DNA from 4 places in the Lactobacillus sp. ESL0681 genome. Region 1 is predicted to be linked to each of the others. Evidence: riboswitches for the same ligand, from Rfam matches in the RefSeq annotation. Region 1 holds a riboswitch; each other region holds the start of a gene.
What was found. Region 1 has a riboswitch for thiamine pyrophosphate ahead of OZX59_RS08570 (ECF transporter S component). Riboswitches for the same ligand answer to the same signal wherever they lie in the genome.
Positions count from the first base shown of each region.

Region 2: another riboswitch for thiamine pyrophosphate. It lies ahead of thiM (hydroxyethylthiazole kinase); the one in region 1 lies ahead of OZX59_RS08570 (ECF transporter S component).
Region 3: another riboswitch for thiamine pyrophosphate. It lies ahead of thiW (energy coupling factor transporter S component ThiW); the one in region 1 lies ahead of OZX59_RS08570 (ECF transporter S component).
Region 4: another riboswitch for thiamine pyrophosphate. It lies ahead of OZX59_RS05765 (ABC transporter ATP-binding protein); the one in region 1 lies ahead of OZX59_RS08570 (ECF transporter S component).

Region 1 covers NZ_CP113943.1:1,776,428-1,784,433, forward strand. The annotation lists gene OZX59_RS08550 (MupG family TIM beta-alpha barrel fold protein) at 1-164, shown strand, start outside; gene OZX59_RS08555 (hypothetical protein) at 181-477, shown strand; partial or broken gene OZX59_RS08560 (transposase) at 554-1,903, opposite strand; gene OZX59_RS08565 (alpha-L-fucosidase) at 2,113-3,357, opposite strand; TPP riboswitch at 3,413-3,502, shown strand; gene OZX59_RS08570 (ECF transporter S component) at 3,553-4,131, shown strand; gene udk (uridine kinase) at 4,185-4,820, opposite strand; gene OZX59_RS08580 (GntR family transcriptional regulator) at 5,141-5,836, shown strand; gene OZX59_RS08585 (GntR family transcriptional regulator) at 5,838-6,527, shown strand; gene OZX59_RS08590 (PTS sugar transporter subunit IIB) at 6,543-7,010, shown strand; gene OZX59_RS08595 (PTS sugar transporter subunit IIC) at 7,026-7,865, shown strand; gene OZX59_RS08600 (PTS system mannose/fructose/sorbose family transporter subunit IID) at 7,852-8,006, shown strand, end outside.
Region 2 covers NZ_CP113943.1:1,388,881-1,396,886, reverse strand. The annotation lists gene OZX59_RS06680 (ABC transporter substrate-binding protein/permease) at 1-403, shown strand, start outside; gene OZX59_RS06675 (amino acid ABC transporter ATP-binding protein) at 403-1,152, shown strand; gene OZX59_RS06670 (pyridoxamine 5'-phosphate oxidase family protein) at 1,199-1,570, opposite strand; TPP riboswitch at 1,720-1,808, shown strand; gene thiM (hydroxyethylthiazole kinase) at 1,869-2,657, shown strand; gene thiD (bifunctional hydroxymethylpyrimidine kinase/phosphomethylpyrimidine kinase) at 2,672-3,481, shown strand; gene thiE (thiamine phosphate synthase) at 3,491-4,147, shown strand; gene OZX59_RS06650 (hypothetical protein) at 4,208-4,630, opposite strand; gene OZX59_RS06645 (helix-turn-helix transcriptional regulator) at 4,611-4,838, opposite strand; gene OZX59_RS06640 (FAD-binding protein) at 5,006-6,817, opposite strand; gene OZX59_RS06635 (FAD-binding protein) at 6,842-8,006, opposite strand, start outside.
Region 3 covers NZ_CP113943.1:1,117,149-1,125,154, forward strand. The annotation lists gene coaA (type I pantothenate kinase) at 1-818, opposite strand, end outside; gene OZX59_RS05365 (SGNH/GDSL hydrolase family protein) at 893-1,459, shown strand; gene OZX59_RS05370 (GNAT family N-acetyltransferase) at 1,474-1,923, opposite strand; gene helD (RNA polymerase recycling motor HelD) at 1,933-4,227, opposite strand; gene OZX59_RS05380 (matrixin family metalloprotease) at 4,379-5,026, shown strand; gene OZX59_RS05385 (histidine phosphatase family protein) at 5,039-5,683, shown strand; TPP riboswitch at 5,733-5,827, shown strand; gene thiW (energy coupling factor transporter S component ThiW) at 5,880-6,389, shown strand; gene OZX59_RS05395 (NAD(P)H-binding protein) at 6,468-7,409, opposite strand; gene OZX59_RS05400 (pyrimidine-nucleoside phosphorylase) at 7,616-8,006, opposite strand, start outside.
Region 4 covers NZ_CP113943.1:1,207,484-1,215,489, forward strand. The annotation lists gene htpX (zinc metalloprotease HtpX) at 1-448, shown strand, start outside; gene OZX59_RS05760 (helix-turn-helix transcriptional regulator) at 541-1,479, opposite strand; TPP riboswitch at 1,588-1,677, shown strand; gene OZX59_RS05765 (ABC transporter ATP-binding protein) at 1,719-3,077, shown strand; gene OZX59_RS05770 (energy-coupling factor transporter transmembrane component T) at 3,086-3,739, shown strand; gene OZX59_RS05775 (hypothetical protein) at 3,792-4,112, opposite strand; gene rlmH (23S rRNA (pseudouridine(1915)-N(3))-methyltransferase RlmH) at 4,269-4,748, opposite strand; gene OZX59_RS05785 (trypsin-like peptidase domain-containing protein) at 5,238-6,434, opposite strand; gene OZX59_RS05790 (MBL fold metallo-hydrolase) at 6,505-7,302, opposite strand; gene OZX59_RS05795 (two-component system regulatory protein YycI) at 7,330-8,006, opposite strand, start outside.

The DNA of each region.
Region 1 (8,006 bases):
TAATTTGTAATGATGATTTTGGTGTCTATAAGAATGAACTACAAGTAGTTTTACAACCACATAGTGATAAAAGAAAGAATAAGGTTGGGGCGATTAAGGCTGATGAATTATCACTACTAAAATATTTACGTCCTTGGACAAAATTTAATTTTGAGTCTAAGTAATCAAAGGAAAAATTAAATGTGGCAAACATTTTTATTAATTATTGGCTTGTTAATTATCTTTTTGCTTGCCAATAAAGTGGTTAGCCAAGTTTATCTTGCTGGACATAAAATTTACAGTGTCTTAGTAGGATTACTTAGCATTTTGTTATTAGCATTTGGAATCATTTATTGTAAGAATTCTATTGGTTTAACTTTGATAGGGGCAGTGTTTGTTTTTGGATGTATTGTTTTTTTAAACTCATTTGATCGCAATATTAAAACCTTTATGCACCGCAAGGATAAACAAGGTACCACTAAGGAAGATAAAGTATAATTTAACTGAAACTTGAAAGCAGTAAAACTAGCCAGATTCCTTATTGAGTCTGGCTTTTTTGGTTCTTAATTATATTTTAGACGCTTCTCTGCAGCTGCTTTTGAATAAATCTTGGCAGTAATTTAATAAAATTATTTATTATCCGCTCGACTTCTGTGGTTATTTCTTCTTTAACTGCTTTTAGGGCACTTAGCAGGTAGACCAATGCTTCTTCAAACGCCAAATCCGGCAACGCATCATTCATCAAATAGAATAAATCCCCAATTGTTCGCTCATCAACTGCTTGTCTCTCTTGCCAAGCCAGCAAGTCATAAGTTAAGGCGGTAATTGCAAAATATCCGCACTGACCATCGTAACTTTGAATTTGTGATTTATCTAAAGCTAGGTATTGCTTAGCTGCTTTAAAGTAGGTTTCTATCTGCCATCTACGACCATAAAGCTGAATGACTTCTTTAGGTTGCAGCTGATATCTGGTGGTAGCCAAGACCAAGTACTTTCCCTTATTACCACGTTTAGTAACATATACTAGTCTGATAGGAAAACTATGTCCTTGATACTCTGCCTCGACTACACAACTATAAAGATAGTCATCTTTGGCTTTCAGCTTTGAGCCAGCTAAGCGTTCATACAAACTTTTTACATCATAAAGGCGACCACGATAGCGGTAGTATACCTTCTTGCTCAACTAAGCATCGAGACACTGTCTAATCCTAACTGCTTTAACTGCCAGAACATTTTTGGCGAGGCAAACCAGCTGTCAAACAGTACATAGTCTGCTGGTACTCCTTCATTGATAGCTTGCTTAAGCAATTCAACCGTGACATCATTCATTTGCCTTTGGGCTTGGGTTCTTCTTCTGCCTGCAATAGAACGATTATCGGTTGTAGTGGCTTTACTGCCAAGCAGATTTTGTTTTTTCTTGGTGGACATCAAAGCAAAATTAACTGGCAAAAAAGTATTGCCGTCACTCCAACCAACGGTCAAGCCACGAAAACCATTAATATATTTATGCTCATTATGATCGTAAACTTTGGCAAGTAATTCAGCTTTCTTAGAATAGGAACGTGCTAGCAAAGTATCATCTACAATCAAAGCTAGTCTTCTACGCTTGTCAATTACCGGTTTAAGTACTTTAATTAGTTTGGCAGCAGCTAAGCAAAGCAGTTTTTGCCAATTGATGCGTTTCATCATTAAGGATATTTCTGCCAGTCTTAGAGGTAAATTCAGCTGGTTGGTCAAAACGATACAGTGATTTACGGGCAAAACGTGATTGGATTAACCATTTGACTACCATGAGCAGGCTAACTAAAGAATGACGTTTAAAATTAACTTGTTTACTTAAGTCAGCTAGACCAATTAATTTTGTAAAAGATGAAATTAAGGAAGAAGTGTCCTTTTCTTGATTGAATTGCGGTATACTGTTCATAACGTAAGAACTCCTGTAACTTTAGTTTTGGTTATTTAAAGTATAACGCAGAGAGGGCTTGCGTTTTTATTTTTTAGGCAAAAAAGCTAGAAATCACGCTCTTTTGAGGTGATTTCTAGCTTTCAAGTTTCAGTAATTTAATATAAAAGAGCTCGCTAAATTTCTTTTTGAAATATTTAGCGAGCTTTTTAGTTGGTAAAGTTGAAGTATTATTTAAAGGTAACTTTTGCGATGCGAACACACCAATCGCTACCATAGACATAACCAGAAGCATTAATAGTTAATGTACCGTTTTTTGGTTCTTGCATAAATGATAGCTTTTCTCCGTTGTCTAACCAGCTGATAGCTTTTATTTCTTTGAAGAAACCTTCAAAAGACCGCAAAGTATTTCCTTCTCCGCCCAGTACCACGTTGTCGTTACCGACGATTTCTAAGTCATGAATAAACAGATACTTATTTTTGTCATTGCCAAGTACCAAATCTTTTTGATTACCATTTGCTTGGACCCTGGCCTCAGGTCGGGTTTTATAGATAGCTTCACTGGCCATCTCTGTCCAATTACCTATTTGTTGCATAATAGCATGATTTATTTCAGGAATTTTGCCACTACCAGTAAGTCCAATGTTGAGCAAAATATTGGCACCAATGCCGCGACAATGCACAATATTTTCTATTAATTCTTTACCGGACTTAAAATCTAAATCATTTTTGGCAAATCCCCAGTGTTTGTTCATAGTAATTGAAGCTTCACCAGCTACATACTTATCATCAAAGCCGTGATTGACTTGGCTGGGTGTTTCTCGTTCATAAGTTACAACATCAATCTCTGAATTACTAATTTGGCCACGTTCTTTAAGACCGGTATTATTAATAATGATAGCTTCAGGTTGATATTTGCGAATCATACCGTAAAGTCGTGAATGTTTCCAATTTGCGTCTTTTTTATCCCAATCACCATCAAACCAAAATCCGCCAATTGGTCCATAATTTTGACATAATATTTTGACTGAATTCAATAAGTAATCAAGGTAATCATTAAAGTTATTCTGATAAAGAGGCGAGTGCCAATCATAAGTTGCCATGTAGAAAAATGGTTTGATATCATATTTGTTACAGGCATTTACAAATTCTTTAATCAAATCACGGTGAGCTAAACTATGTATTGCGTCAAATGTTGATAAGCCTTTAGTGTCGTATAAGAAGAAGCCTTCATGATGCTTAGTAGTTAGGACAATGTATTTGGCGCCCATCTGTTTAGCAGCAAGGACAATTTTATCGGCATCGAAATTTTCTGCCGCAAAGGAAGCAATTAATTTTTCGTATTCTGCTTGATCATGTTGATGAATATATTCCGTCCATTCGCCTTTAGCAAGTTGTGAATATAGCCCCCAATGAATAAACAAACCAATACCCATGTCTTCGTAATTTTTAATTCTTGTTGGAATTTTGTTCATTTTTCCTTTTCCTTATCATAATAGCATTGCCTGTGGTATACTATACGAAAATATAGTATGTCACTAGGGGTGCTTAATAGCTGAGAAAAACCCTTGGAACCTGAACAGGATAATACCTGCGTTAGGGAAGTGTTTAATAATTAAGCATTATTGTACTCCTAGTTGACTTTTTTAAGAAGGGCTAGGAGTATTTTTATGTTTACCAGATCATCAAAATGGAATGTTAAATCAATAATTTTGATTGCCTTAATTGGTATTATTATGGGGGTAGTTTATACTTATGGCTTTAATTGGGCGTATAACCTGGTTAAAATGGCTTTACTGCCAACAGGTTTTGCCCCAGTGACAGATACAGTATTTGCTGGCCTATGGCTCATGGCGGCACCATTAGCAATGTATTTTGTCCCTACAAGTGGTTCCGGAACAATTGGTGAAACATTAGCTGCAGTTGTTGAGATGGCAATTGGGGGCCAGTGGGGAGCCATTACAGTTATTTCTGGAATAGTTCAAGGAGCAACTAATGAGATTGGTTTTTTTCCTAAAAAAGAACGTTATCAAAAATTTTCTTGGACTAGTGTCTTGATTGGCGCTTTCTTTGCCGGACTGGGGTCATTTGTCCCAACTTACTTTTTATATGGTTGGAACAAATACAGTATGACTTTACAAATTACAATGTTCATTACTAACATGATTTCGGCTTTGGTATTTGATGGCGTTCTAGTTAAATTAATTACCAATCTTTTCGATAAGGCGTTAAAGCCAAAGATAATTTAAATATTATGCAAAAATTCGTTAATAAAAAAGTTGAGCGTAAAAACTCAACTTTTTTATTTTCGATTTAAGACAGCGTGTACTTTGGTTGTCAGCATGTCGATGGCGACATCATTTTCCCCACCTTCAGGAATAATGATATTGGCATAGCGTTTAGTTGGTTCAATAAACTGATGATACATCGGCTTAACGGTCTGCAAATATTGTTCAATTACTGAGTCGATTGAGCGTCCACGTTCTTTAATATCGCGTTCTAATCGGCGAATAAAGCGAATATCATCGTCTGTATCGACATAAACCTTAATATCCATCAGATCGCGAATATCTGCGCTAGCTAAAACTAAAATTCCTTCAAGAATAATGATATCTGCAGGTTCAATGTGAATGGTTTCTTTGCTTCTAGTATGATCCTTAAAGTTGTAGATTGGCATTTCGATTGCCTGATAGTTAAGCAAATCGTTGATCTGTTTTTTTAGTAGTGGGATATCGAAGGCATCAGGATGATCATAGTTAATTTTCATGCGTTCAGCCATTGAAATATTAGTATTATCCTTGTAATACGAATCTTGAGCCATAATCAAGACGTGCTCATTTTCAGCCATTTGTTCAACTATTTTATGGGCAATAGTAGTTTTACCACTACCAGATCCACCAGTTATGCCAATCACGACAGGTTTTTCAATTTTAGACATCTAAGACGCTCCTTCTTTATCAATAATATTCTACTTTAGTTTGTATGATAGTTAAAGTAAAAATGTGCTGAAATCAAGATTAATCGGTAATTTAATTTATCAAAAATAGACTTTTTTATAAAAAAGCGTTGACATATTTTTTGAAAGCGATTACTATTATATCTGGTATTAAAAAAACAAAACTTATCTTTTGAAGTTTGTTTACATAGCTATTAAACTGTATAAATTTTTGAATATTCAATATTTTAAATATAAGTTTTATAAAAATAAGACCAAAGGAGTGAGGGAATATAACAGAATTTAGAGAGATATCTCCTAGTATACAAGTAGAAGAATATTTGCAGCATCTGGTTAGTTCCATTGATAAGCGAGAAGATTTACCAAGTCAAAGAGAAATTGCTGATAAGCTTGGAATTAGCAGAAGTGCTGTTCAACATGCTTTGCGTCACCTTCAAGACGAAGGTGTAGTGTCTGTTAAACAACGCTCAGGAATTGAAGTAAATAAAAAGATCGATATTAATATGCTGGGGATGCAGTCAATGACTGCCGAGTTAGGAAATCAAAATGTTAAGATAAAGCATTTGTCGACAAGCAGTGTTCAGGTCACCAAACAATTGCAAAACTTTTTTGGGTCAAAGACAAGTCAATTATTAAAGATAGAAAGAATTCACTGCAACAGGGATAAGCCTCTAAGTTATGAAATTACATACTTTAATAAAGCGGAATTTCCAACTTTGGAAAAGGTGGATTTTACTAACTTATCACTTTATCAGATTTTATGTGATGAATATAATGCTGTACCAACATATGGTAAAGAGGATATCACGTGTATTTTAGCAGATGATAGGTTGGCTAAGGCGTTGCAAGTTAAAGACGGTGAGCCTCTTTATCAAATTGAAAGTTTTAATTATCAAGCTGATGATCGTCCACTTGAATGTACCAGGCAATATTTAATTGGTAAACAGTTTAAATACTATTTCACTGCTAATAATATTTTTGATTATCAGGAGGATTAAGATGCTATTTAAAAATGTTTATTTTGATCTTAATTACAAAATTGCCAATGGTTTTTATTCTCCAGGAAATAGTTTACCTAATGAAAATGAACTACAACAAATTTATGGTGTAAGTCGCACAACTATTCGTAAAGCAATTGATCAGTTAGTAAGTGAACAAAAGGTAGTTCGTAAAAAAGGAAGTGGTTTATTTGTAAGGCCTACTATTTCAAAGCAAAATATTCTGAATATGACTGGTATCATCAGACCAACTTATCTTGAATCATCAGATAAAGTTAAATTTAAGGATACTTATTTACGGTTAGTTGGCCCTTATTATGCAGATATATTAGGAATCTCAGCTAATGAATTACTGTATTACGTATCATTTAAAACATTATCAAGCCATGGAAAATCCTTTGAAAAATTATTATTGCCATTGGATAATTTCCCAGGTTTTGATCCAGCTTGTCTGAAGGTGACGCCCATCATTGAGGTGGTAAATTCAGGTAAATTTAATCTTGAAAATGTATATCAAGATTTTCAGTTGATTGAGGCATCAGCTGAAAGTAGTAAGCAGTTGAACTTAAAAATTGGATCACCAATTTTTAAGATAACTAATCTTTTTTCAACAGCTGATAAGAAAAATGTTGCTATTGAATATCGAATGCAAGATGCATTAAATACTGAATATTCAATTGATTTTAATTAATGGAGGAAATATAACATGATTAAACTTGTAAGAGTGGACCACCGTTTAGTTCATGGCCAAGTTGCAGTTTCTTGGTTTTATAGTTTGGATGCCGATACCATCTTTGTTGTTAACGATAGTGTCGCCAAAGATGATTTTCGCAAATCAGCTATCCGTTTAGCTAAACCTGACAATGCCAAACTAGTAATGAAGAGTGTTGCCGAAAGTATTGAAGCAATTAACTCAGGAATTACTGATAAATATAAAATGTTGATTGTAGTTGAATCAGTAGCTGATGCAGCAAAGTTAATAAAAGGTACTCAGGGGAAAATCAAAGGTCTTAATTTAGGAGGTACCAAACCTCGTGAAGGAACCAAAAATTATTCTAAAACTATCAACTTGACTGATACTGAGGCTGAACAATTAGTCGATCTGCAAAACGATGGCGTTGATGTCTGGATTCAACAAGTTCCTAGCGAAGAAAAGCGAGAATTTCATAAATAAATTGAGAGGTAAATTATGAATAAATATTTAATCGCCTTGATCTTAGCCTTGATTGCAATGCTAGGAAATGGAGAATACTTTTTAGGTTCATCAATGTTATCAAGGCCACTAGTTACGTGTACATTAACAGGTTTAGTTTTGGGTAATTTGCACCAAGGAATCATCATGGGAGCAACTTTAGAATTAGCATTTGTTGGTTCATTTTCAATTGGTGCTTCAATTCCGCCGGAGATTATCTCGGGTAGTGTCTTAGGTACGGCTTTTGCGTTAAATGCAGGAAAAAGTACTGCTGTGGCTTTAACCTTGGGAATTCCAATCGCTTCTTTGGTTTTAGTAATTAAAAACCTTTGTTTTATCTTTATTTTGCCATTCTTTGTGCATAAGGCAGATAAATATGGAGATGAAGCAAATGGAAAAGGTATTGGCCGAATGAGTAATTGGGGTGGCTTTTTCTCAATTAACCTACCAATTGGTTTAGTTGTGGGAATTTCTTATTTGCTTGGTAGTCCAGTAATTAAGCAGGTTTTAGCTGTTATCCCTAAGTTTGTAATTGATGGTCTAGGAATCGCAACAGGTTTATTACCAGCTTATGGTTTTGCATTGTTATTGAAGATGATGGTCAATAAGAATAATGTTACTTTCTTTATCCTTGGCTTTGCACTGGCTGTTTATCTAAAAGTTCCAGTTACAGGAGTGGCAATTTTTGGTGCTTGTCTAGCATTAGTATTGACAGGCTATTCAGCATTTAAGGGTAAAGCACTTGTTAACACAGATCAAAGTGCCACGGCTGTAGCAGGTATAAATACAGAAGATTCAGATAATGGAGGTATCAATTATGAAGATGAAGAGTTCTAAAATTCTAACTAAAAAGGATTTGATGAAAACTTTTTGGCGTTCATTTACTGTGGAATGGTCCTGGAACTATGAACGGCAAATGAATATGGGTTATACCTATGCCATGGTACCAGCTCTAGAAAAAATTTATAAAAATAGCAA
Region 2 (8,006 bases), 390 kb from region 1:
TATTCGCGGTGGGATTACTTCTACACCTGAGGGACAATTCGAAGCTGCTAGTGCACTGGGAATGACACACAACCAAAGAATGTGGCACATTATTTTACCGCAAGCAATCAAGAATTGTTTACCATCAATTACCAATGAATTTATCGTTAATATCAAGGATACCTCAGTCTTGAGTATCATCTCGGTTTCGGAATTATTCTTCGTTGGTACCACAATTGCCAGTCAAACTTTCAAGTTCTTCCCAACTTACCTGACCATTTCAGCAATTTACCTAATCTTAACGTTCACAATTACCAGAATTTTCAACTTGATTGAAAAACGCTTGGCAGGAAGCAAGAACTATAATCTAATGGCTAATCAAGTACAGGTCGGAACTAATAATGAAACAGAGGTCAAGAAATAATGACACAAGCAAACGAAACCATTTTAAGTTTAAAGCATATTAAGAAATCCTTCGGCAATCATGAAGTGTTACGTGATATCTCCTTTGACATCAATAAAGGCGAAATCGCAACGATTATCGGCCCTTCCGGTGGTGGTAAATCAACTACCTTGCGGTGCATCAACTTACTAGAGGAGCCGAGTGCTGGTGAAATCGATTTTCACGGCAAAAATGTCCTAGCAGAAAACTATAATCGCAACATTTATCGGGCTAAAGTGGGGATGGTTTTCCAACAATTTGATTTATTTGAAAATAAAAATGTCTTAGCTAATTGCATGGTAGGTCAAGAGTTAGTCCTTAAAAGATCAAAAGAAGAGGCTAAACAAATTGCCTTAGCTAATTTGGAAAAAGTCGGCATGGCAGAATACGTTGATGCTAGACCCAACCAATTATCCGGCGGTCAGCAACAACGAGTAGCTATCGCCCGAGCCATTTCCATGGATCCTGAGATTTTATTATTTGATGAACCAACTTCAGCTCTTGATCCCGAGATGGTTGGAGAAGTTTTAAGTGTAATGAAGAACTTAGCCACAACAGGTTTAACGATGATTATCGTAACCCACGAAATGGCCTTTGCCCGCGACGTAGCCGATCAAGTCTTGTTCATCAGCGACGGTATCATCACAGAAGAAGGCAGCCCTGACCAGCTCTTTAATCATCCTCAAAATGACAAAACTACCAAGTTTTTGCGTAATTTCCAAAATAATTAAGCATCAAAAAAGCATCCTTATTGAATTAGGATGCTTTTTAAGTTAGCTAGATTTTTTGTTCAATGCGGTCAATTTTTACCTCAAGAATTTTTCTTAGCCAAGGAAATTTAGCTTTTAATTGGTCATAATACTTGCCCTCAGCATGGAACTTACCTGTACCATAAATGTAAAAGCCAGCACCTGGACCTGCTGTCCCCTCAACTTCCTTACTACCAACCGTGATCACTACATGGTTATCTTCAGCAAAGTCAGCTTCGATACTATGCATTCCAGCTGCTGGTAAATATAGTTGGTTATCTTCCTGATCAATTGTAATGTATGACATCCAAGTATTAACGATTCCCGCTGGCTGGGCGTTAAGGGCAATAATCGTCGCCGGGCCCTCATGCTTCATTACTTCTAAAAATTTCTGATCCATTTGTAATCCCCTTTGCTTAATAAAAATGTATTCCTAGCATAGTGCTAAATTTAACTACTTTCAATTTATTAGCTCCTGGCATGATCAGACTAATCTTATTTAAATGAGATTATTATTGTATTCTCTACCAAAAGCCGCTATAATGATGGCAACAACACGAGGGGTGCTGATAAGCTGAGATTAAACCCTTTGAACCTGTAAGTTAACACTTACGCTAGGAACGTGTCACTCTAATTGAGCTTTGGCACCCAACGTGCCAAGGCTTTTTATTATTACCGAATTTAACGGAGAGAATATTATGCAATTAGAATTATTAGAGCAATTACGGGTAGCTAACCCAGTTATTTTAAATGAAAGCAACTTTGTAACCGTCCAAGACGTTGCCAATGGTTTAAATGCACTCGGAGCCTCACCAATTATGAGCAAAGAAATTAATGAGACTACCGAAATGGTCAAGATGGCTAATGCAGTGCAGATCAACTTAGGTACTATGACGCAAACAGAACTTGCTCATATGCTAAAAATGGGACAATTGGCTGAGCAGCAGCACAAACCAATTGTACTAGATCCAGTTGCTATTGGTGCCGTTAATTATCGTCTTGAAGCTGCAGAACAACTGCTAAAAGAATTTCAAGTAAATATTATCCGCGGCAATGCTGGCGAAATTGCCGCCTTGGGCAACTTTAATTGGCAAGCTAAGGGCATCGACGCCGGTTCTGGTACAGGAGACTTAGACGAAATCACTAAGCAAGTTGCTCAAAAATATCACTGCGTAGTCATTACCAGTGGCGCTGTTGACACGATTAGTGATGGTCAACAAATCGCTCACGTTTATAATGGTAGTCCACTCTTCCAAGCCCACGTTGGTTCTGGCGACATGCTATCTAGCATTGTTGCAGCTTTTGCGGCGGTATGTGACAACCTCTTTGAAGCAGCCGAGACTGCTACACTAGTTTTTTCTGCCACGGGAGAATTACTAGTTAACCAACAATCCGATCTCGGACCCGGAACTTTTGGCATTAAATTAATTGATGCTTTAGCTAAAGTGCAGGTTCCCGACCTAGTAAAAATTGCTAAATTTGATTAAGAAAGGTAAATATTATGGTAGAAAAAATTAATTCATTTCCCCAAGTACTAACGATTGCAGGTACAGATTCGAGTGGCGGGGCAGGTGTTATGGCAGACTTAAAAACCTTTCAAATGCAACAAGTTTTTGGCACCGCGGTAATTGTAGCCGTTACTGCTCAAAACACTTTAGGCGTACAAGCTACCCATCTCTTACCATTAGAAATGATCGACGCACAGTGTGCAGCTTTAGCTGATGATTTAGATATTCGCGCCTGCAAAACTGGTATGCTAGGCGATGCCGAACATGTTCACCAAGTTGCAGTAAACTTACAAAAATACGACTTCGGCCCAGTTACCGTTGATCCAGTAATGGTAGCTAAAGGCGGTGCCCAACTACTAAGCGATGAAGCTGTTGAAACAGTCAAAAAAGAACTATTGCCATTAGCCACCTTAGTAACGCCTAACTTACCTGAAGCAGAGGTTTTAACTAGGATGAAAATCACTAGTGAACAACAATATCCTGATGTAGCCCATACTTTACAAGATATGGGCGTTAAGAACGTCATCATCAAGGGCGGTCACATGGACAATGAAGATGTGCGTGACTATACTTTGCTGGCAGACGGCTCTAGCTTTTGGACTAGTAGCAAGCGCACCCATACCAAGCGCACTCACGGAACTGGTGATACCCTAGCTGCTGCCATTACTTCCCAGTTAGCCTTAGGCCAAGACCTAACTAATGCAATTAAAATAGCCAAGAAGTATGTCACAGCAACTATCGAGCACACGATCCAAGTAGGCCACGATCATGGCCCACTTAATCATTGGGCCAAACAATTTTAGGAGTATTTCATGAAAAAGTTTAATTCTAACATTTTACAAGCCTATTTTATTTGCGGCAGTCAAGATATTCCACAAGGACAAAGTCTAATTAAGATAGTTGAAACGGCATTAAAATCCGGCATCACTGCCTTTCAGTTTCGTGATAAAGGTACTAATTCGACCTTAAAGGAAGCTGAGCGTTTACCAATGGCCCAACATTTGCATGAGCTTTGTCAGGCATATCAAGTACCATTCTTTATAGATGACGATCTTGCATTAGCTAAAAAAGTTAATGCAGAAGGAATTCATGTCGGTCAAAGTGATACTGCGATTGAGCAAGTAATCTCTGAAGTAGCTGAACAGATGATCGTAGGCTATTCTTGTTCCAACTCCACTCAAATTAAGCAAGCTAACCAAATTGCTGGTATCGATTATTACGGTAGCGGCCCCATCTTTGCCACTACATCCAAAAGTGATGCTGACCCAGAAATTGGCGTTGCCGGTTTAGCCACGCTAGTCAATGAAAGTACCCGGCCGATTGTGGCAATTGGCGGTATTAAAGAAACGGATTTGACTGCCATTGCCCAGACTGGTGCAGCTGGTGCAGCCGTTATTTCAATGATTGCCCAAAGTAATAATATTGCCAAAACTGTTGCCACAATGAACAATGCGCCTTGGCACAAGTAATGCAAAACATAAAAACTTCCAGTTGTTGATTACTTCTGGAAGTTTTTTTAATTAAACGAATTAATTTTTTCGATCTTCAATGATTCCAAAAATAATTTGTAAAATCATACTAACATTCCAATAAAAAATTGACATAGCTACTATTACTATAAATGTTTCGACTTTAAAATTAGCATATAACAAGGCGAAGATAACAGCCACTATTAACACAATATTGTTCAACCACTTAAGTACACGCGCATCAGCAACGTTACTAACATATCGATCACGTTCATCATCTTCAAATTCATCTCTGTGACCCTTTTTAATATCTTGGGCGTTAATATGATAGCCAAGGGCTATGAAGAAACCAAGCGCCGCCAAAATAAGATCTTTTAGCTCATGACCCCAACCATTACTAAAAAAGATGGCTGCTAATTCGATTAAGCCCAGTAATAAAAAGAATACTTCGCAAATAGCATTTTTAATTAGTTTCTTCCTCATTTTCTTCTCCCAAATAATCCTGTAAGCAAAAGAGTTCTTCAACACTAAGCTTGAAAATACGAGCAAGTTTATATGCCAACACTAATGATGGCTTATATTTTCCTTTTTCAATCGAAATAATTGTTCGACTACTCACATTAACCTTTTCTGCCAATTCTTCTTGAGTTAAATTATATTCTAATCGTAGTTTTTTTACTAAATTTGGCATCGTTTCACCTTATTTAATCACATATATGAAGCTCACTTCATGCTATAAAAATCGAAATAAAAAGTCAAGTTATATAATGGGTTTTAAAAATTCAAAATTACTTTATTTAAGATTAAAAAAAGTCCTGATAGCAATTAAACTACCAGGACTTTTTAGTCTAGAAACTTTTATTTAATTTTACTTAGAGCATCTTTAACGGCCGCTTTTAAGCCTCTTGTGGTGTTAGATGCACCAGAAACGGCATCAACATCAACTGTATTAGCTTTAACCATCGCTTGTGGCAATTCCTTGATCGCCTTAAGCCCGTAATCATCTGATTCCGCTTGTTTTAAGACTTCAACATTTTTGATATTCTTTTGCTGATCCACAGTTACGCGAACCACAATTTCATCACCCATACCTTGATCAGATTTGCCTAAGTATTGATTAGGACCAACAGCATACTTTTCTGATTTAAGATCTGAAGATAGTGGTTGATGACCAATATGCTGTTCATGATCTGCTGTTTCTGCAGAAATATCTTCAACATCATCTTTAGGATGAGCCGCATTTTGACCAGCAATCTTACCAAAGATTAAACAATCAGCTAAGTCAGAGCCACCTTGGTATAGATTAGCCATATTACTACCCAATTCTCCTGCACCATACAAATGCGGAATTGGCTGATGATCAGGATCAAGTATCTCAGCCCGTGCGTTACGTCTTGGTCCAGCCTCAGACCAACCAATAGTTTGCACCAATGGCGTAGCATAATATGGACCAGTAGCAGAAAACTCTGTTAAAGTTTCAGGTGCGCGATGAAAGGCATAATCAGTGCCCTTTTGCGCAAAGAAGTTAAACTCATCAATAGTAGTTTGTAACTTTTCAGCAGTAACCCCCATTTTGTCGGCTAATTCCGCCACAGTATCAGCCTTAATTACCGAGTTTAATGCCTTATTATCAGGGAAGTCTTTCAATTCACTAATCTTATCGTATTGCTTTTGATCAAATACAAAGTATGGCTTAATCGGATTAAGTGGCTTGTACCAAGAACCATGATTTTCAACATAGCCTTCACGAGCTGCTTGATCTTCTTTGAAATAACGTGTACCATCATCACCAACTGTAAAAATACTACCAGTATAAAAGACTGGATTACCCATATAAAATGGCGCACGCTTCATCCCTGGTTCATAAAAGGCAAAGCTCTGTTGCATCCCCCCAGCAGCATACATTGACATATGCCACATATCAGCACCCGCTTCATGGGCTAAATCGATTCCTTTACCTTGATTATAAAGTGTCCCTAAAGGAATTAATTTATAAGAACCAATGTAATCTTGAATTTTCTCTGGATTGTTTTCAATTCCACCAGTTGCTAAAACAACGCCGTTCTTAGCATAAATATTTAATAAAACATGATCGCGCTCAATTTGTGCTCCTACCACTTTACCATTAGGTGTCTGCAGTAAGTGTTCAACTGGCGAAGAATACCACACATCAATGTTATCACTTCGGTCAATTACGTTTTGGCGCAAAACATTCCAAAGTGAAGCGTTAAAAATTCCCGGTTTAAGTGTAATCATGTCATAACTCTTCGCACCCGGAAGATCAGGATGATCGGCATCAATTGCATCATCTGGTAGCCCCAAAATTGTCTTATAGCTAACTGGCTGGTCAACACCTAAATATTTTTTGAAGTATTCCTTCATGTGGGTTATTCCATGAACGACTGTTGTTTCGACTTCAGAATCAAGTTCGAAATGTTGCGCTAAACCTTCATAATATTTACGGTAGTCAGCTTCGCTGCTGCTATAACCGACTAATTCAGCAGCATATCTAGTATTACCACCTTCATGGCCTTCCGGAGCGGAATCTACCAATAAGACTTTAGCTCCATCATCTGCGGCAAAGCGAGCAGCTGTCGCTCCAGCTCCCCCAAATCCTAGCACAACTACGTCATAACTAGCATCATAATAAGTGTTTTTATTAACTATCATTATTTATAATCTCCCATAGTAAAATTATTCTTTAGCATATTCAGCAGCATTTTGTCCAGCAATTCTGCCAAATACTGTACAAACTGTTAACATCGTTCCAGTTGCAGGATAGGTATGAACAAATAATTGCCCACTCGCAGCCTCTCCTGCAGCATATACACCAGCAATCGGCTGATTACTAGTATCTAAAACTTGTGCATCAGGTGTGATCTTCAAGCCACCAAAGCCAGCTACTGTTGTCGGATAGCCCTCTATCACATAATAAGGACCATCACTAGCAACCGGAACAATATCATCCCTGCCAAAATCAGCATCGCCATTTGTCGCAGCTGCATTATAATCGGCAACAGTTCTTTGCAATGTTTGCAAATCACTCCCAATTAGTTTTGCAACTTCTTGCAATGAAGCACATTTTTTGGCTTCTGGCATTTGACTTGCAGCATCATACGAAGCATTATTTTGGTCAAAAATCCAGAAAAACTTATTACCAGCAGATTTTTTGGCATCATTATACATTAATGAATAATGTTGACCTTCTTTAGTAAATCTTTTACCCAAATTATTAACAGCTAAAGCCTTACCTGTAATAATCAATCCATTGGCACCACCATCAACACTCAAGTAATTAGCAGTCACAATACCCATGACACCATCTTTAAACTCTGTTGCTGCATGTAAATTACTAGTAATATCAATATAATCTGCATTATCATACGGGGTTGAAAGCGATCTAGTTCCTTGAGCACTAGGGGCATACTTGTCACGTACCGTTTGCGAGCCATCAAAACCACCAACTGCAATAACAACAGCTTTGCAGTTAATATCATAATCAGCGTATTTACCGCTAGTAGCTATACCACTAACTTGCCCATTTTCGGTTTTAATTTTTTCATGAGTTTGATCATAAATAATAGGTATTTCCAGCTCTCTAACACGCTTAATGACCGGACCCATAATTGCAACAGGTCCTTTTTCAAGGTTAACATGAGTTTTCGGCTTTTTCGAAATACCTAGCGGCATTGCCGTGAATTCTACCCCATATTTATCAGCATAATAATCAACAGCCGAACCAGAATTTTCAGCAACTTCTTTGATTAAATCATGATCAATCTTTCCGCCTTCTTTAGCAGCAAAGTCCTCATAAAATTTAACCAGACCAGCTGGATCGTTCTCCTCTTCTTTGTTAAAT
Region 3 (8,006 bases), 660 kb from region 1:
AAGTTAACCAAATTAACCATTTGCCATGTCTCTTGTGCCAGTTGTAAAGCATCTTGACGCGGACCATTGGCCATTTGGTAATAAAAGTTATGCGGATTATGCTTATTCATTTCCAAAACTCGGTCAAACCGCTGCATAAACCATTGCTCAATTAATTCTTCAGGCGCATCAATATAAATTGAAAAATCAAAAAAGTCACTAGTAACGATTTGCCCATTAGTTGGTAATTGCAAAGTATTAATTCCTTCAATAATCAGGATATCGGGCTGACGAACATGACCATATTGCCCAGGTACAATATCACTAAGTTCTTGAGAATAAATCGGATAACCAATATCAGCTTTACCACTTAAAACATCTTGCAAAAAGTTATTGAGCAGCTGCATATCATAGCTTTCTGGAAACCCTTTGCGCTCAAATAGATTACGCCGCTTCAATTCTTGATTAGAATAGATAAAGCCATCGGTAGTCATTAAGTGAACTTTTAATTCCGGATAAGTCCGACTTAGCAATAACTGCACCAGTCTTGCCGTAGTCGACTTACCAACAGCTACTGATCCTGAAATACCGATGATAAATGGTGCTGGCTTGAGCTTTTTCTGCAAGAAATCACATTGTTTTTGTTGTAAAGAGCGTTTTTCTTCATAAGCCAAATGCAGATACTTAACCAAACTACCATAAATCTGACGGACATCGTTTAAGTCCACCACATCACCCAGTGACTTAATTTTGGCCAACTCATCTGCCGTAATCTTAACCTGATCAGCAGACGAAAAAGAGGCCCACTGATCCCGATCAAATTGTAAATAATTCTTCATCTATAATTGCCCTTCAATTCTATTTCTTTTATTATAAGGTAAATAAGAATAATAAAACAGAAAGGATATCTAAAATGGCAGAGATTATTTTATTCGGTGATTCAATTTTTAATGGTTATCGAGCTGGACACGATACCGATTTAGTCACTAACAATTTACAGACTAAATTAGGGGCAAGCTTCGCAATTAAAAATGTTTCTCTTAGCGGCGCAACCACTGCAGATGGGCTTAAGCGAGTTAATTTAATTGACTCAGCAGCAGATATTGTCGTAGTCGAATTTGGTACCAATGACATGGCAACTTGGGGCATCCCTAGCAACCAATATACCGACAATTTAACAAAAATAGTTACCCAAATTGGCCCTAATAAAGTAATTATAGTCGGGCCATTATCCCAAGATCCATATAATAAAGACATCATGCAATGCTACGACGAACAGAAATCAGCACATTATCAACAAATTGCCCAAATCATTGCGAACAAATATCATATCCCTTTTATTAATATGCACGATGCGTTCAGCCAATTAAGTAATATCTCAACTTATTTCCAAGAAGATGGTCTACATTTAAGTGACCAGGGTAATGAACTATTAACTAGCTTGGTTACAACCGCAGTCAAAGAAAAAGCCGCTAAATAAGCGACTTTTTTTACTTATAAATCATAATACATCATAATGTGCTTCACGCCAGCTTCTGTAAATACTTCACCTTGTGCTTGATAGCCTAAATAATCATAAAACGGCTTAGCTTGCATTTGCGCATGACAATATAAACGATTAACACCCTTATTTTGCAGGTATTCATGAACTTGACTTAACATCTTGGTTCCCAAATGTTGTCCGCGTGCTTTTTGAGCAACAGCAACCCGTCCTAACATCCACTTGCCATCTTCTTTAAACAAGCGACATACTGCTTGGGCAGCACTCTCATCATCATTTAACAAATAAACTTGAATCGCTATTAAGTCATCATCGTCAAGCTCAGGATCCGTAATTTTTTGTTCTGTCACAAATGTATCAATCCGTAATTTAGCAACACAGAACATTTCCCGTCCGGTCATTTCAGCTATCCGTTTAAACTTAAATTGCTCTTTACCTGTCATTTTTCTTACCTACTTTTCTACATATGTAGCAGGGTCTACTGTAAGCAGCCGGCTCTTTTGGCCTACATAAATCAAATCAAGCTGATACATTGCTCGCGAAGCAATCGTATAAACCAGTTGTGTTTCATCAGCTTCATGATAACATTCATCAGAAGCATCCCACATCACAACCGCATCGAATTCCAAGCCCTTGGCTAAGTATGACGGCAAAACTAGTGTACCATCAACCAAACGTTGATTAGCTGTCGCGATTAAAGTTGCCTTACTTCCTGTCTGCTTTAATTGCTGGCTAACATACTTAGCACTAGCTAAATTCTTAGTAATAATAGCTGTTGTTAAGTTAGCTTCAGTATTATCCTTTAAAATTTGAACCAATGCAGCAATTGCCTCGTCGCTATTATCGCGTTTCCAGAGTGCTGGCTTGGGCCCTTGTCGATTAAACGATTCAATCTTTTCACCTTGACGCAACACTTGCTTAGTAAAATCAGTTAACTGCCTAGTTGACCGATACGACTTAGTTAATTGCACCACATCCGTTTTTTCTGGATCAAATAGACTACTAATCTGCTTCAAAAGGTCGCGGCTATCATCTTTAGTAAAAATTGCCTGGTTTAAGTCCCCTAACATCGTGAATTTTGCTCGTGGGAAGTTAAATTTAAGATAACTCAACTGAAACGGCGTATAATCCTGAATCTCATCAATAAAGGCATACCGCATTTCATAATTGACTTGCCGACCAGTTATCAAGTCATACAGATACAAATAAGCTGATACATCGTTCATGTGCAATTGGTGTTTTTTTAAACCCTGCTTAACCTGTGTAATATGCTCAGACCAGTCAGCCGCACTAATTTGCCATTTGGCTAAATCAATCATCTTGGGAACAGCTCGCAAAAAGCTCAAATATTGTGCCGGCATATTAAGATAACTATTATGCTGAATTTGTTGATAGACCTTATCAAGTTCTTTCATTACAATCTTACGACCTAGAAACTTCTCTTCTTTTTCTTCAGATTCAAATTCCTGATCAGGTTTATCATACAAAGCATTAAGTTGCTCTTTACTTAAACTCTGAATTGCATCACTAACCCACGGCTTTTTAGTTTCCGAATTAATCTTGCGATTAAGTGACTTGATCAATTCCTCGCGAGTTACATCAATTCGGTTAGTTAAATTATAGTTTTCATTGTACGAGTAATAGATCTCATTGATCTTTTCTTTAGTAAAATAAGGATGCTTAGTATCACGAAAATAGATATTCTTAAAAATCAATCCTCGCTTATTTAGATGCTTGGCGTAGTGCGTTAATAGCTTAAAGAATTGCGTCGAATCTTTAAAACGGCCAATTGCAGAACTGGCAGCTTGATCTTCAAACTGATCAAAGAGGTTTTCAACTTCCATCTTTGGTAAACGACGAGCAACAAACTGCCAATAGGTCATTTGTACCATATTTTGTTCGCCCATTTCTGGCAAAACATTTTTGATATAATCATTAAACAACTGATTCGGACTGAACATGATTACGTCACTACTGGTTAAATTACCACGATACCGATAAAGCAGATAAGCGATCCGTTGTAAAATAGCCGACGTTTTCCCAGATCCAGCAGCACCTTGCACAAATAACAAATCTGCACTAGTGTTTCTAATAATCTTATTCTGCTCTTGCTGAATCGTAGTTACGATTGACTTCATCTGCGTGCTTGACTTTTCACCCAAAACTTCTAAGAGCATCTGGTCACCAATTGATTCATTGGTATCAAACATGTTGACAATTTTACCATTTTCAATCATGAACTGGCGCTTCTTAGTCATATCAACAGTAACTTCGCCTTCAGGCGATTGATAAGAAACTTGACCAAGCTTACCGTCATAATAAATTGAAGAAATCGGTGCCCGCCAATCATAAATTAAAAAGTGATTGTCTGGATCGGCAAAAGACCCTAGACCAATATAAATCGTCTCAGGTTTTTCACTGCCTTCTTTAAAGTCAACTCGCGCAAAAAATGGCTTTTGCTCGAGGCGATTAACTGTACCTAATTGTTTAGCAGATTGCTGCCAAGCATTTTCCCGTTCATCTAGTAATTGCTGTTGTTGATGAATAGACAATGCCGTTTCCATCGAAGTCGAATAGCCATCGTAATCTAATTTAACATCGTCAAAAAAGTGTGAATTAAGATTCCTTGCCTCACCTTCAGCAGACTTAATTGCCGAAGTTAATTCTAACTTCTTTTGTTTAATCATCTTTAACAGATAGTCAAGATGTTGCTGCTCAAACTGTTTATCATCTGTCGCTTTTGTCATAAAGTCACCTATTTTCAAAACTTGCATTCCATTTTAACATGAATTTGCAGTTATATATAATATCTCGAGCTGATTTATAAAGTTTAATAATAATTCATGAAAAAGTTAATTTTTTCTTCTATAATAACAAGTGTTGGAGGATAACTAATCAATGAAAAAACCGCTAAAGTTTTGGCGTAAATTCATATATGCCATAATCGCTGCCTTAACCTTTACTAGTACCGCAACTGCTCTTGAGCCTGATAATTCACAGTCAAGTTTCCCAGATGAAATCGTTGCAGCCAAAAAAGCTAAGAAGTCTAAAAAGGTCAAGAAAAAAAGCAAAACCAAAACTACTAAAAATAAAAGTAAAAATTGTCACTGGAAAAAGCCAACTGCAACAGTTTATCTTGACCTAAATGATGACCCCGAATTAGTTGATGCTAGCAATGAGGCAATTAAAGCATGGAATGATACCAATGCTTTTACTTTTAAAAAGAGCAAGCAAAAAAAGTCTCAAATTACGATTGAACCAATGTTTGATTCTGAAACAGACGCGGCAGGACAAACCCAAGTTACCTATAATCCCAAAAATAAGCTCATTGCTAAAGCCAAAATTCAGTTAAATACTTTCTACCTGTATAATTTGATATACGGCTATACTCACCAAAGAATTGTCAACACAGTTGAACACGAGTTGGGCCACGCGATCGGGCTTGATCACAACCAAGGCAAATCTGTCATGTATCCATCAGGTTCGCTATATGATATTCAGCCAATTGATATCAAAAACGTTAACAAAATCTATCAGAAAAAATAATTGGAGCAAATCATGAAAAGAATCTATATCGTACGCCATGGACAAACTTATATTAATCGCTACAACAAAATGCAAGGTTGGTGCGATACTCCGTTAACCCAAAAAGGTATTACTGGCGCTGAGCAAGCTGGTGAAACACTACGGGATGTCCCTTTTGATATTGCTTTATCAAGTGATTTAAAACGGGCTAGTGACACTTGCGACATTATTATTGAACATAATCAAAATCATGATGAATTGCAGCATATAGCTAGTCCATATTTTCGTGAGCAATTTTATGGATACTTTGAAGGAATGGATAGTGACATGGCTTGGCAAATGATTGGTGGGCCTCATGGTTACCAGAATCATTATGACTTGTTAAAAAACGAATCAATCGACACTGCCAAAGATTGGCTTAAAGAAGCCGATCCGTTTCATGATGCCGAAAATGCTGCAGAATATTGGGCACGACTTGATAAGGGATTTAAATTAATTAGTGAGCTGGATGGTGCTGAAAATATTCTATTGGTAACTCATGGATTTACTATTCGTAGCATTGCAGCACGTTACAGTAATTTCGATATTAGTGTCAGCCCACGCAATGCCTCGATTACCATGATGACGATGACTAACCAAAAAATGGAAGTTACTTCTTACAATAAAATGGAACTATAACCATTAACATTTTATTTTTTATAGAGTACAATAAAATTAAAATAAAACAAAAAAGTCTATGGGGTGCCCGTTATACTGGCTGAGATGATACTCATAAACCTGATCTAGATAATACTAGCGCAAGGGATAGACTAACTTGAAAAGTCCTTTGCACAATCTGCGCAGAGGACTTTTTTATACTACCAAGGAGTAAACGATGACTAACCAAGGAAAACAAACTGAAAAATTAACAATCCTAGCAATTATGATTGCACTAGATGTAGCGTTGTCGCCACTTTTTCGAGTCGAAGGGATGGCTCCTATGTCAAGTGTCATCAACGTAATTGGCGCAACTATGTTAGGCCCAGTTTACGTCACCATTATGGCCACCATGTGTGGCATTATCCGCATGCTTATTTTGGGAATTCCACCGTTAGCTCTGACTGGAGCAATTTTTGGCGCACTCCTTGCTGGTATCTGCTATAAAATAACTGGCAAACTTTGGGCCGCCTGTCTAGGCGAAATCTTTGGTACTGGCATTATTGGTTCTTTACTATCTTTTCCAGTAATGGTTTGGTTCACGGGTAGTGCCAATAATCTGTACTGGTTCGTTTACACGCCTAGATTTATTGGTGCAGCCCTAATCGGTTCAACGGTTGCTGCCATCATCATGCTAAAGCTTGGTAAAATCAAGCAATTTCAAAAGGTACAAAAATTATTTTTTTAGATAAATAACCAAAAATAGCATTCCCGCTCAATCTTTCTTGATTTGCCAGGAATGCTATTTTTTACTACTTCTTTTTAATTAATCATCTTTTGAGTGTCTTTCACCAATTTGAAATTCTGCTTGATGTTCAAACATATACTCAACTGACATTGGTTCGTCTCCAGTCAATTTTTTAAAGTCATCTGTATAAGAACTCATTTTACCCATTCGCACAGCTTTAGAAAATGAAACCATTCCATCTGATGAAAACGGTGCTTCAGAATCTTTTTTAAATTTACCAGAAGTATTTCTTGGAACTCCCATTGCATCAAAAAGTTGATAATTTTCTTCATCAGTAATTTCTTGATACTTAATATTATTACCGGTGACTTTATTAGCAATCGCAACAAAATCACTGATAGTCATCAGATCCTTACCATTAATATTCAAAATTTTATGATGCAAATCGTCAGCTAATGTAGCATAAGCAACCGCTTTGGCACAATCTTTACGTGAAATATACGCCATCTTACCGTCACCTTGACTATTAGCTAAATCCTTACCTTGTTTTACGAAAGTAAAGTAATTAGTAACCATCGCTTCTGCATATTGCGAATTACGTAAGATAATATAGTCTAACCCACTCTTTTGAATATAGTCTTCAGTATAAGCATGATCAATCTTTTCAATACTTGGATTGGTTGGATCGCCAGCGTTAACTAATGAAGTATAAACAATCTTGGAAACACCAGCTTCTTTAGCAGCATCGATTACATTTTTGTGTGCCCGTTGTCTTTTTTCCCCTACAAAAGGCATCGAAATTAGTGCCAAGACATCTCCGCCAGCAAATTTTTCGGCTAAACCATCACTAGAATTAAAATCTGCTTGACGAGTTTCAATTCCTTGATCAGCAAAGTTTTGCAATACTTGTTCATTATAGCCACAAAAGATCAAGTTCTCTTTGTCACTAAGTTTCAATAAATTCTTAGCAGCTTGACCACCTAAATTACCATCAACACCTGTTAAAATTATTTTGTTCATGTTTTCCTCCTATTTAGCAATCGCTTACAGTTTATGTGATTTTAAGAGCAAAGTCTAATATGAATATTTAATACAGTAACACTTTTTCTTATGAAAGCTGTATTGTAAAGTTGCTAAGTAGCTTAACTATTACAAAAATACCAAGGTTAATTTTCAGACAAAAAAAGTAGTTAGAACTAACATAGTCGTCTAACTACTTTTTTAAATTATTCAATTATTTTATAAATCATTGGATAAGGTTTAGCTTCATCCGCAATCTCAATGCAGTCATAAAGCATTTCTTTAATGTCAGTAACATCTTCACGATTAGCATGAATAGTTAACAAGGATTCGCCGGCTTCAACGCGATCGCCGACTTTTTTATTAAGTTCAATACCGACACCATAGTCAAGTGCATCATCGGCCTTTTGACGACCACCACCAAGTTTCATGCTGGCAATTCCAACTTCATCAGCCGTTAATTGTGCTACATAACCACTAGTTTTAGCAGGTAGAGCAATTTGATATTTAGCATGTGGCATTACACTATAATCATCAATTACTGACCCATCTCCGCCTTGAGCAACTACCATGGCTTTAAAGCGATCTAGAGCCGAA
Region 4 (8,006 bases), 570 kb from region 1:
ACACATTCGAAACTATGATATTCGTCTTTCAACCGTAGCTACTGTTTTAGTGGGCGTTATTTCCTATATTTCAGGTATTGCTAGTCGTTACATCTGGTGGTTTGATGATGATCGCGACAATGATGATCATGATGACAACAAGGCGGTTTTAATATTTAAAATTATTGCAATTTTATTTGTGTTAATTCTCGGTCCATTGTGTGCCAGTCTGGCCCAAATGGCGTTATCACGTAATCGCGAATATTTAGCCGATGCTTCATCAGTTGAACTAACCCGAAATCCACAGGGACTAATTTCTGCTTTAACTAAGATTGAACACAGTGAGCCAATGCAACAGGCTGATCCAAGCAGTCGTGGATTATATATTGAGAATCCATTACATAAGAAAAACTTATTTGACAGCCATCCAGCAACTGCAGACCGAATTAAGCGACTAGAAAAAATGTAATTTTTCACTGCCCGACCAGAGAACTTATTCTTTGATCGGTTTTTTAGTGCAACAAAAATAGCGATTCTGACCGAATCACCATTGATACTATTCTATTTTAAATTAATATTAGCTTGTCTAAATAACTCCGACCTCATCTGAACCGGTGTTTGATGATAATATTCATTAAACTTCTTATAAAAAAAGGATTTTCCATGATATCCCACTAAAGTGATAATTTCCTTAACCGAGATATCTGGTCGGGCAAGCAAATTACGGGCTTCTTGCATCCTTCGCTCATCAACATGTTCGACAAAACTCTTCCCCGTTTTTTGTTTAACTAGGCTTGAAAAATAATTAGGATTTAAACCAAAATGTTTGGCTGCTTCTGCTAAAGTAATATCAGCAAAGTTGGCATCAATATAGCGATCAAGTTCTGTTCCAGCAAATTCCATAGTTGTTGCTGGTGCAGCGTTCAAGTCTTGCTTTCTGATAGTAGTAATCAACAACAATTTTAATTCGGCCGCAATAATTTCTTTAGCAAACAAATTTGCTTGTAGATATTCATCAATTATTTTATTTATTAATTGAACTGGTTCTGATAATTCAGTATTTTTAAGATATAGAAATCGTTGTTGTTCCAATTTCTGTTCCAGCTGCTTGATAATTTCCCGCTCTGACGCAGTACGCGAACCAGTATTTCCTGGGAAATACTGCCCTAGCTTTTGTAAACTAAATTCTAGTTTAACCAACACCCCACTATTTGTTTGCTGTTGTACCTCATATTCGCACTTATTCAACAAAAAAAGCATATTTCCCGGCTTGAGCCGATATTCATAGTTATCGACCTTAATTTTTATTTCACCTGCTGCCACATAAAGCAGTTGATAGCTGCTTGCTTGATAACGATGGACACCAGTATTATGATTTTCAAGTAAAATTGTAAATAGGTCAAAATTTTTATTTCCTGAATTTAACCGTAACTCATTGGTATCTGCTGTAGTTGCATGCAAAATACTGAGTAAATATTGTTCCAGTTTAACTACTGCCATGATTTCACCACCTAATCTTAGTTTATTTTCATAGTTCAATTATATAACAAAAAAGCAGTTTAATGATGAAAAACTAGACAAAGGACATTTTTTCTTGTACAATTTAGCCAAATAACATCGGGGTGCCGTTTGGCTGAGAAGATACCCATTGAACCTGCTATGGCTAATACCAGCGAAGGGAAAATTAACGTTTTTGCGTCGTCGAGTTTTTCCTTGACGACTTTTTATTTGGTGAAAAAATGTCAATCACAACTAACAATCTCTGTTTTTCATATAATCAAAATACCAAAATTCTTAATCAAATTAATTTAACAATCCCAACAGCTAAATTTTCGCTTTTAATTGGACCAACTGGCTGTGGTAAATCAACTATTTTAAAAATTCTTGCTGGTTTATATCCTAAATACGCTGGTCAAACTACTGGAAACGTTGATCTTGATGGATTACAAGCCGGCATGATGTTTCAACACGCTGGTGAACAGTTTACTATGGCCACACCTCGTGAAGAAATCATCTTTGCACTTGAAAATTTACAAGTCTCTCCTGAACAATATTCCCAGCGATTGGCTCACGGTGTAGAATTTACCCAAATTAAGCAGCTACTTGATCAAAAGATTAATACTATGTCAGGCGGTGAACAACAACGGGTTGCCCTCGCTGTTTTGGTCGCAATGGACCTTGACCTTTTTCTATTAGATGAGCCTTTTGCCAGTTGTGATCCTGAAGCACGCAGATTTCTAATTGACAAGCTCGGACAATTACAAACTCAGGGTAAAACTATTATTGTTAGTGACCATCTATTAAATGATTATGCCGGCATTTGCGATTATCTCTTTCAATTCAAAAATGGTACAATCACTAAGCTATCTGATCATGAAAAAGACCAGCTGTTGACACAGGGGCAGACTGCTGCCTCCTACTGCTTCGCTGTCCCAAATAACAAGGCTGCTTGTTTCACCTTAACTAATGTCCAAATTGCTCACAAGCGACTGCTATTACAACAACCTGAGCTTAAAATTGCTGCTGGAAAAACAACTCTCATTACTGGGGCTAACGGTACTGGTAAAACTTCATTATTTAATGCACTCACCAAGATGATCCCTTACATTGGCAGTATTGCATATTATGATCAGGAGATTAGCAAGTTAAGCGCTCGAAAATACTTGCTTAACGTGGCACAAGTTTTTCAAAATGCCACGGATCAATTCTTAAGTGTCACAGTTGCCGACGAAATTGCTTTGAGTAAAAAACAAGGATTAAATCCATTCTTTACCTCTGAAAAAATCAATCAAACATTGAACTATCTTGATTTAGACCAGCACCTAGATCAAGTTGTTTACACACTTTCGGGAGGTCAACAAAAGAAACTACAAATCTTTTTAATGCTACTAACTAATCAAGACGTATTGCTATTTGACGAACCATTAAGTGGATTAGATGAAGCCTCCAGTAAAAAAGTTGTCCAGCTCATGCAAGAAAGTCAGCAAGCTCGCCACCAAACCTTTTTAATTATCAGTCATGATTTACATAACTTAGCCCCTTGGTGCGACTATCATCTAGTCTTGCAACATCAGCATTTGAACTATTCTACTAAGTGAGGTCAATCATGAATCCTAGTTTCAAATTTATTTTAGCGTTAATTATTTCTATCGAAATCTCCATCAAGGTCAGTCTAACCACTAACTTACTAATTATTTTATTTTGCATTGGTTACTTGTTAGTTCACCACACTACGATAAAAAAACTACTAACTTTGCTACTTGCACCATTAATTGCTGCTATCACCGTTTTTGCTACTTTATACTGGTTTACCACCCAGCCAAATCTTAATAATGCTTTGAGCCTATCAAGTCGAATTTATGTTTATACGCTCTCGATTGCCTGTGTTAGCTGCAATACTAGTGCTGAATCATTGGCACGTTCATTTGAACAAAATTTTAAGCTGCCAAGCAAATTTGCTTATGGTGTGCTAGCCGCTCTTAATATTATCCCTTTAATGAAGCATGCGGTTAAACAAATCCGAACTGCTGGTATGATGCGCGGTGTTTATCTGAGTTTTTGGTCACCAGTACTTTATTTTAAAGCCATTCTGGTTGCCCTTAATTCAGCCGATAATTTGGCCCAAGGAATGGAATCACATGGATACCGCGAAGGCGGTCAGCGTTCTATAATTGTACCAATCACAGTTAAACGCGGTGATTGGTTATGGAGTATACTTTTACTCTGTTTAACGAACCTCTTCCTCTTTACATTGAAATAAGCAAAAAGACAACAGTTTAATTCCTGCTGTCTTTTTGCTAGTTATCAACCTTTTAATCCCGTGACTGCTTTTGTCCCCATTCTCTATTTTCCTTAACAAAGATCTGCAATAAATCTACAGCCTCCATCTTCTTTCGGAAAAATAGTGGTAACTCTGCAATTACCAGTTGGTCCACTTCTGCTACACTACGATACTTCGGATTAGTTATGGCAGCTTCAAGATTGTCTAAATAAAAGTATTCAAAAAATACTTCTTGTTTATCATAAGTTGTATACCAATAAGCCCAAACAACAAAATTACCACAATTAGAAATATCATCAGCCAAGTTGTTAGCCAACCCAACATAATCAAAGTCAGAATATTTATCTACCATATAATCACCTTTATTCTTTTAAACTTATATTTCACAATCACTATTATTACATTATATCTACTGGTATTTACTTATCTGTTAATAATACTTCCACTAGCTTCATTGTTCAACCAAATTTTTGATTAAGCAACTTGCAATTAACCATCAGTAATTCAACTACTTATGATATGGACTGCCACTATTAATCATAAAACCACGATAAATCTGTTCAATTAGGACCACCCTCATTAATTGGTGCGGCATAGTCAACTTACCAAAGCTGAGCAAACTATCGGCACGCTGATTCACTGCCTGACTAGTCCCCAGACTACCACCTATCACAAAAGTTAGCGTTGAATGTCCATAAGTAGCCAAGTCTTGCAATTCATGGGCAAACTCCTCACTACTACGTTCTTTTCCCTTAATTGCAGTTACATAAACATAGTCTTTTGGCTGGATCTTACTCAAAATTCGGTTACCCTCAATTACTTTAACCTGTTCTTGCTGAGCTAAACTGTATTTTTCTGGTGCCTTTTCATCTGCAACTTGTATTAGTTCCACTTTTGCAAAACGACTTAAACGCTTGCAATATTCTGCAATGGCAGCCTGAAAATACTTCTCTTTTAATTTACCTACACATACAATCTTAATCTTCATAACTTCTATTTTATCCCCTAATTCGCATTGTTTCCACCCCAGTTTTCCACAACTGTGTAAAAGCAAAATCTACATTTTGTAGTCAAAACTTCTGTTCGCCACCTAATTTGTGATTGCAGATTTTTTAAAATTTTTTTGTTAAAAAGTTGCCCACATATTATCTATAATTCGCAAATTTACAAACGTATGGCAATAAATGCTGTTATACTAGGATACTTGGCTAATTATTCCTAAAAATACCACCTGTAATCTACACACAATCAACAGATTATCCACAGCTATCTAGCAGTCTTTTTGGCAAAGTTATACACAATCCACAAAGTTATACACAGTTATCAACATTGTTTTATTGCTTTTAAAAAACTTGACAAGCCATAATTCCGAACATAATGATGTTTCGCAATAAAATTATTAATAAAAAAGCTATGTTAGCGGATAAAACCTAGCCAGCATAGCCTTTTTTTATTTAAATAAAGAATATTAGCAACTTTAATTAGCCTGCAACTTAACCTTTAAATTCAGCATTTTTCCATCCCGATTAACAGATAAATTGACGGTATCACCGACTTTATGACTATACAAGATGCTGTGTAACGAAGCGACATCTGAGACGGATTTATTGTCAACCTTGGTAATAACATCACCCGATTTAATCCCAGCTTCCGCAGCAGAACCTCTCTTAGTTACTGAAGAAACATAAATCCCCTTCTTCAAATCAGATTTTATATTGAGCCTCTTCTTGTAGCTATCAGGAATTCCTTCTAGGGCAATTACCTTAACACCTAATTGTGGCCGCGTAATTTTACCCTTCTTAACTAGCTGGTTAACAATCGTAACCACTTCGTTAGATGGAATCGCAAAGCCCATCCCTTCAACTGAAGTACCATCACTAGATTGGGCTAGCTTCATTGAGTTAATTCCAATTACTTGGCCAGCCGAGTTGACTAGAGCACCACCGGAATTTCCTGGATTAATCGCCGCATCAGTTTGAATAACCGTCTGCTCATTAGCAGATGACGTAGTAATGTTACGTGCTGGTGCTGAAATAATCCCTTGAGTGACCGTAGACGCGTATTCACTACCTAAAGGTGAACCAACCGCAATCACATTTTGTCCAGGAGCTAGGCTCTTAGAATCGCCAAATTCAGCTGTTTGACTTACATAACTAGCATCAATGGCTAGCACAGCAAGGTCGGTTGTTTCATCAGTACCAACGATTCGGGCATTGACAGTCTTACCATTGGTCAGCATCACTTGCACCTTATCACTACCAGAAACAACGTGATTATTAGTTACAATATAACCTTTTTTGCCCGACTTCATATAAATAACGCCGGAACCTTCACTATAAGTCTGTAACTTACCTTTGCCCTGACTGTTACTGTTATCGTCATCATCATCACCAAATAGATCAAACAAAGAATTACTCTTATTATTTGCCTGTCGCTTCATATTAATAACAGACACAACTGCACCCTTAACGTTGTTATAAGCTGGGGTCATTGCACCACTAGTTTTAGCACTCTTTTTAGAGAGCTTAGCACTATTAGAAGTAACACTAGTCTGGGCACTGTTATTATTTAAGTTAGCATTATTAATTTGATCAATGGCAACATAAGAAACCCCGCCGCCAATGATCCCTGCAACAACGCCAACTACCGCTGTTTTAACAAGACCATTTTTCATGATTAATTATCTCCTTTGTCTATACTTTCTAATATACTAATAAATTTTGAACAAATTATGAACAATGCTGCTAAATTTCAACTAAATTAGTAGGTTGTTGTGGATCAGTCAAGTTAATTTTAACATCACTGGGTAAATTCGTATCCCCGGATAGCAAGATTTTTTCAGCACTGTCTTTAGCTAACTGCGCAGTATTATTATGTTGACTTAAATGAGCCAAAAAAATTTGCTTAGTTTTATTACTTACAACATCTCGTAAAGCCTCTCCAGCTTCTTCATTGGACAAATGACCAACATCTGAAAGAATCCGCTGCTTCAATTCCCACGAATATGGCCCATTACGCAGCATCATGTCATCATAGTTAAATTCCATTAAGTAGGCATCAGCATCTGTGATTACCTCTTCAACTTTTTGCGAAACATAACCGGTATCTGTCAAAAAGGCCATTCGCTTGCCCTGACTAGCAAACACATAATATTGCGGCGCAGCAGCATCATGACTAGTAGCAAACGCTGTAACGTCAAGATCACCTAAAGTTAATGTCTGTCCAGGTTCAATGACATTAATTTGTGGCATCGGCAGCTTACCAATCTTATTGGTTTGCGATAGATAGTTCCAAGTCGCTTCATTAGTATATGCCGCAATTTGCGGATACCGCCGCATTAATACCCCTAATCCTTTACTGTGATCAGAATGATCATGGCTTAAAAAAACTAGGTCAATATCCGCAATATCAACTCCAACTTGCGCCAATAACTGCTGCGTCTTTTTACCAGACAATCCAGCATCCATCAAAATCTTGTGCTGCCTCGTTTCGATTAAACTGGTATTTCCAGTTGAACCACTAGCTAAAATAGAAACTTGCAAATTTTTCCCCTTCTAAAATATTCATTATTAATATGAGCTACCAACTTGCAATAACTGAGCAGTAAAAGCATTCACTCGCTTTATCGTAACATTCTTAGTGGCCTTACTTTCAATCCAAATAATCCATGTCGGCAATAAAATTGTACTGCCACGCACTTCCGTTAACTTAGAATATCCTAGTTTAACTTGCATTACTCGTGAATTATTGGCAATTTCACGATCAGTATACATTGCTTTAACCGCATGCCACGCACTGATAATTAATTGTGGTTCACGTACCGCGTGAATTGGCCCGAGATACGTAATCATATAATTAGTGATCTGATTTTTATGAACATTAATCGTTAGTTGCGCACCACTATCATAGATTTGCCCATAAGGTGAACTTTGAACATAACAATAAGTACTTTTATTGGACATGCCGGCATCATAATTAAATTTAGCGCCAAACGGAACATTCTGTGAGTCATTTTTAAAATTATTTAGCTGCTGCAATATTTGTTTTTGATTGCCACTTAACATAATTGGATTCTTAGGTGTCACAGTTAGAGTATTGTCATTTTTGGAAAAATGAGTAGTCATCTGAGTTAAATCGTTTGTTTTATTACCTAAATAATCTTTGTTCTTAGCCGCCAAATAATAACCCGAACGCTGCTTATGCGATATGTGGCGAGGAATATCAATCCCGTCTGCCCTCATCTCAT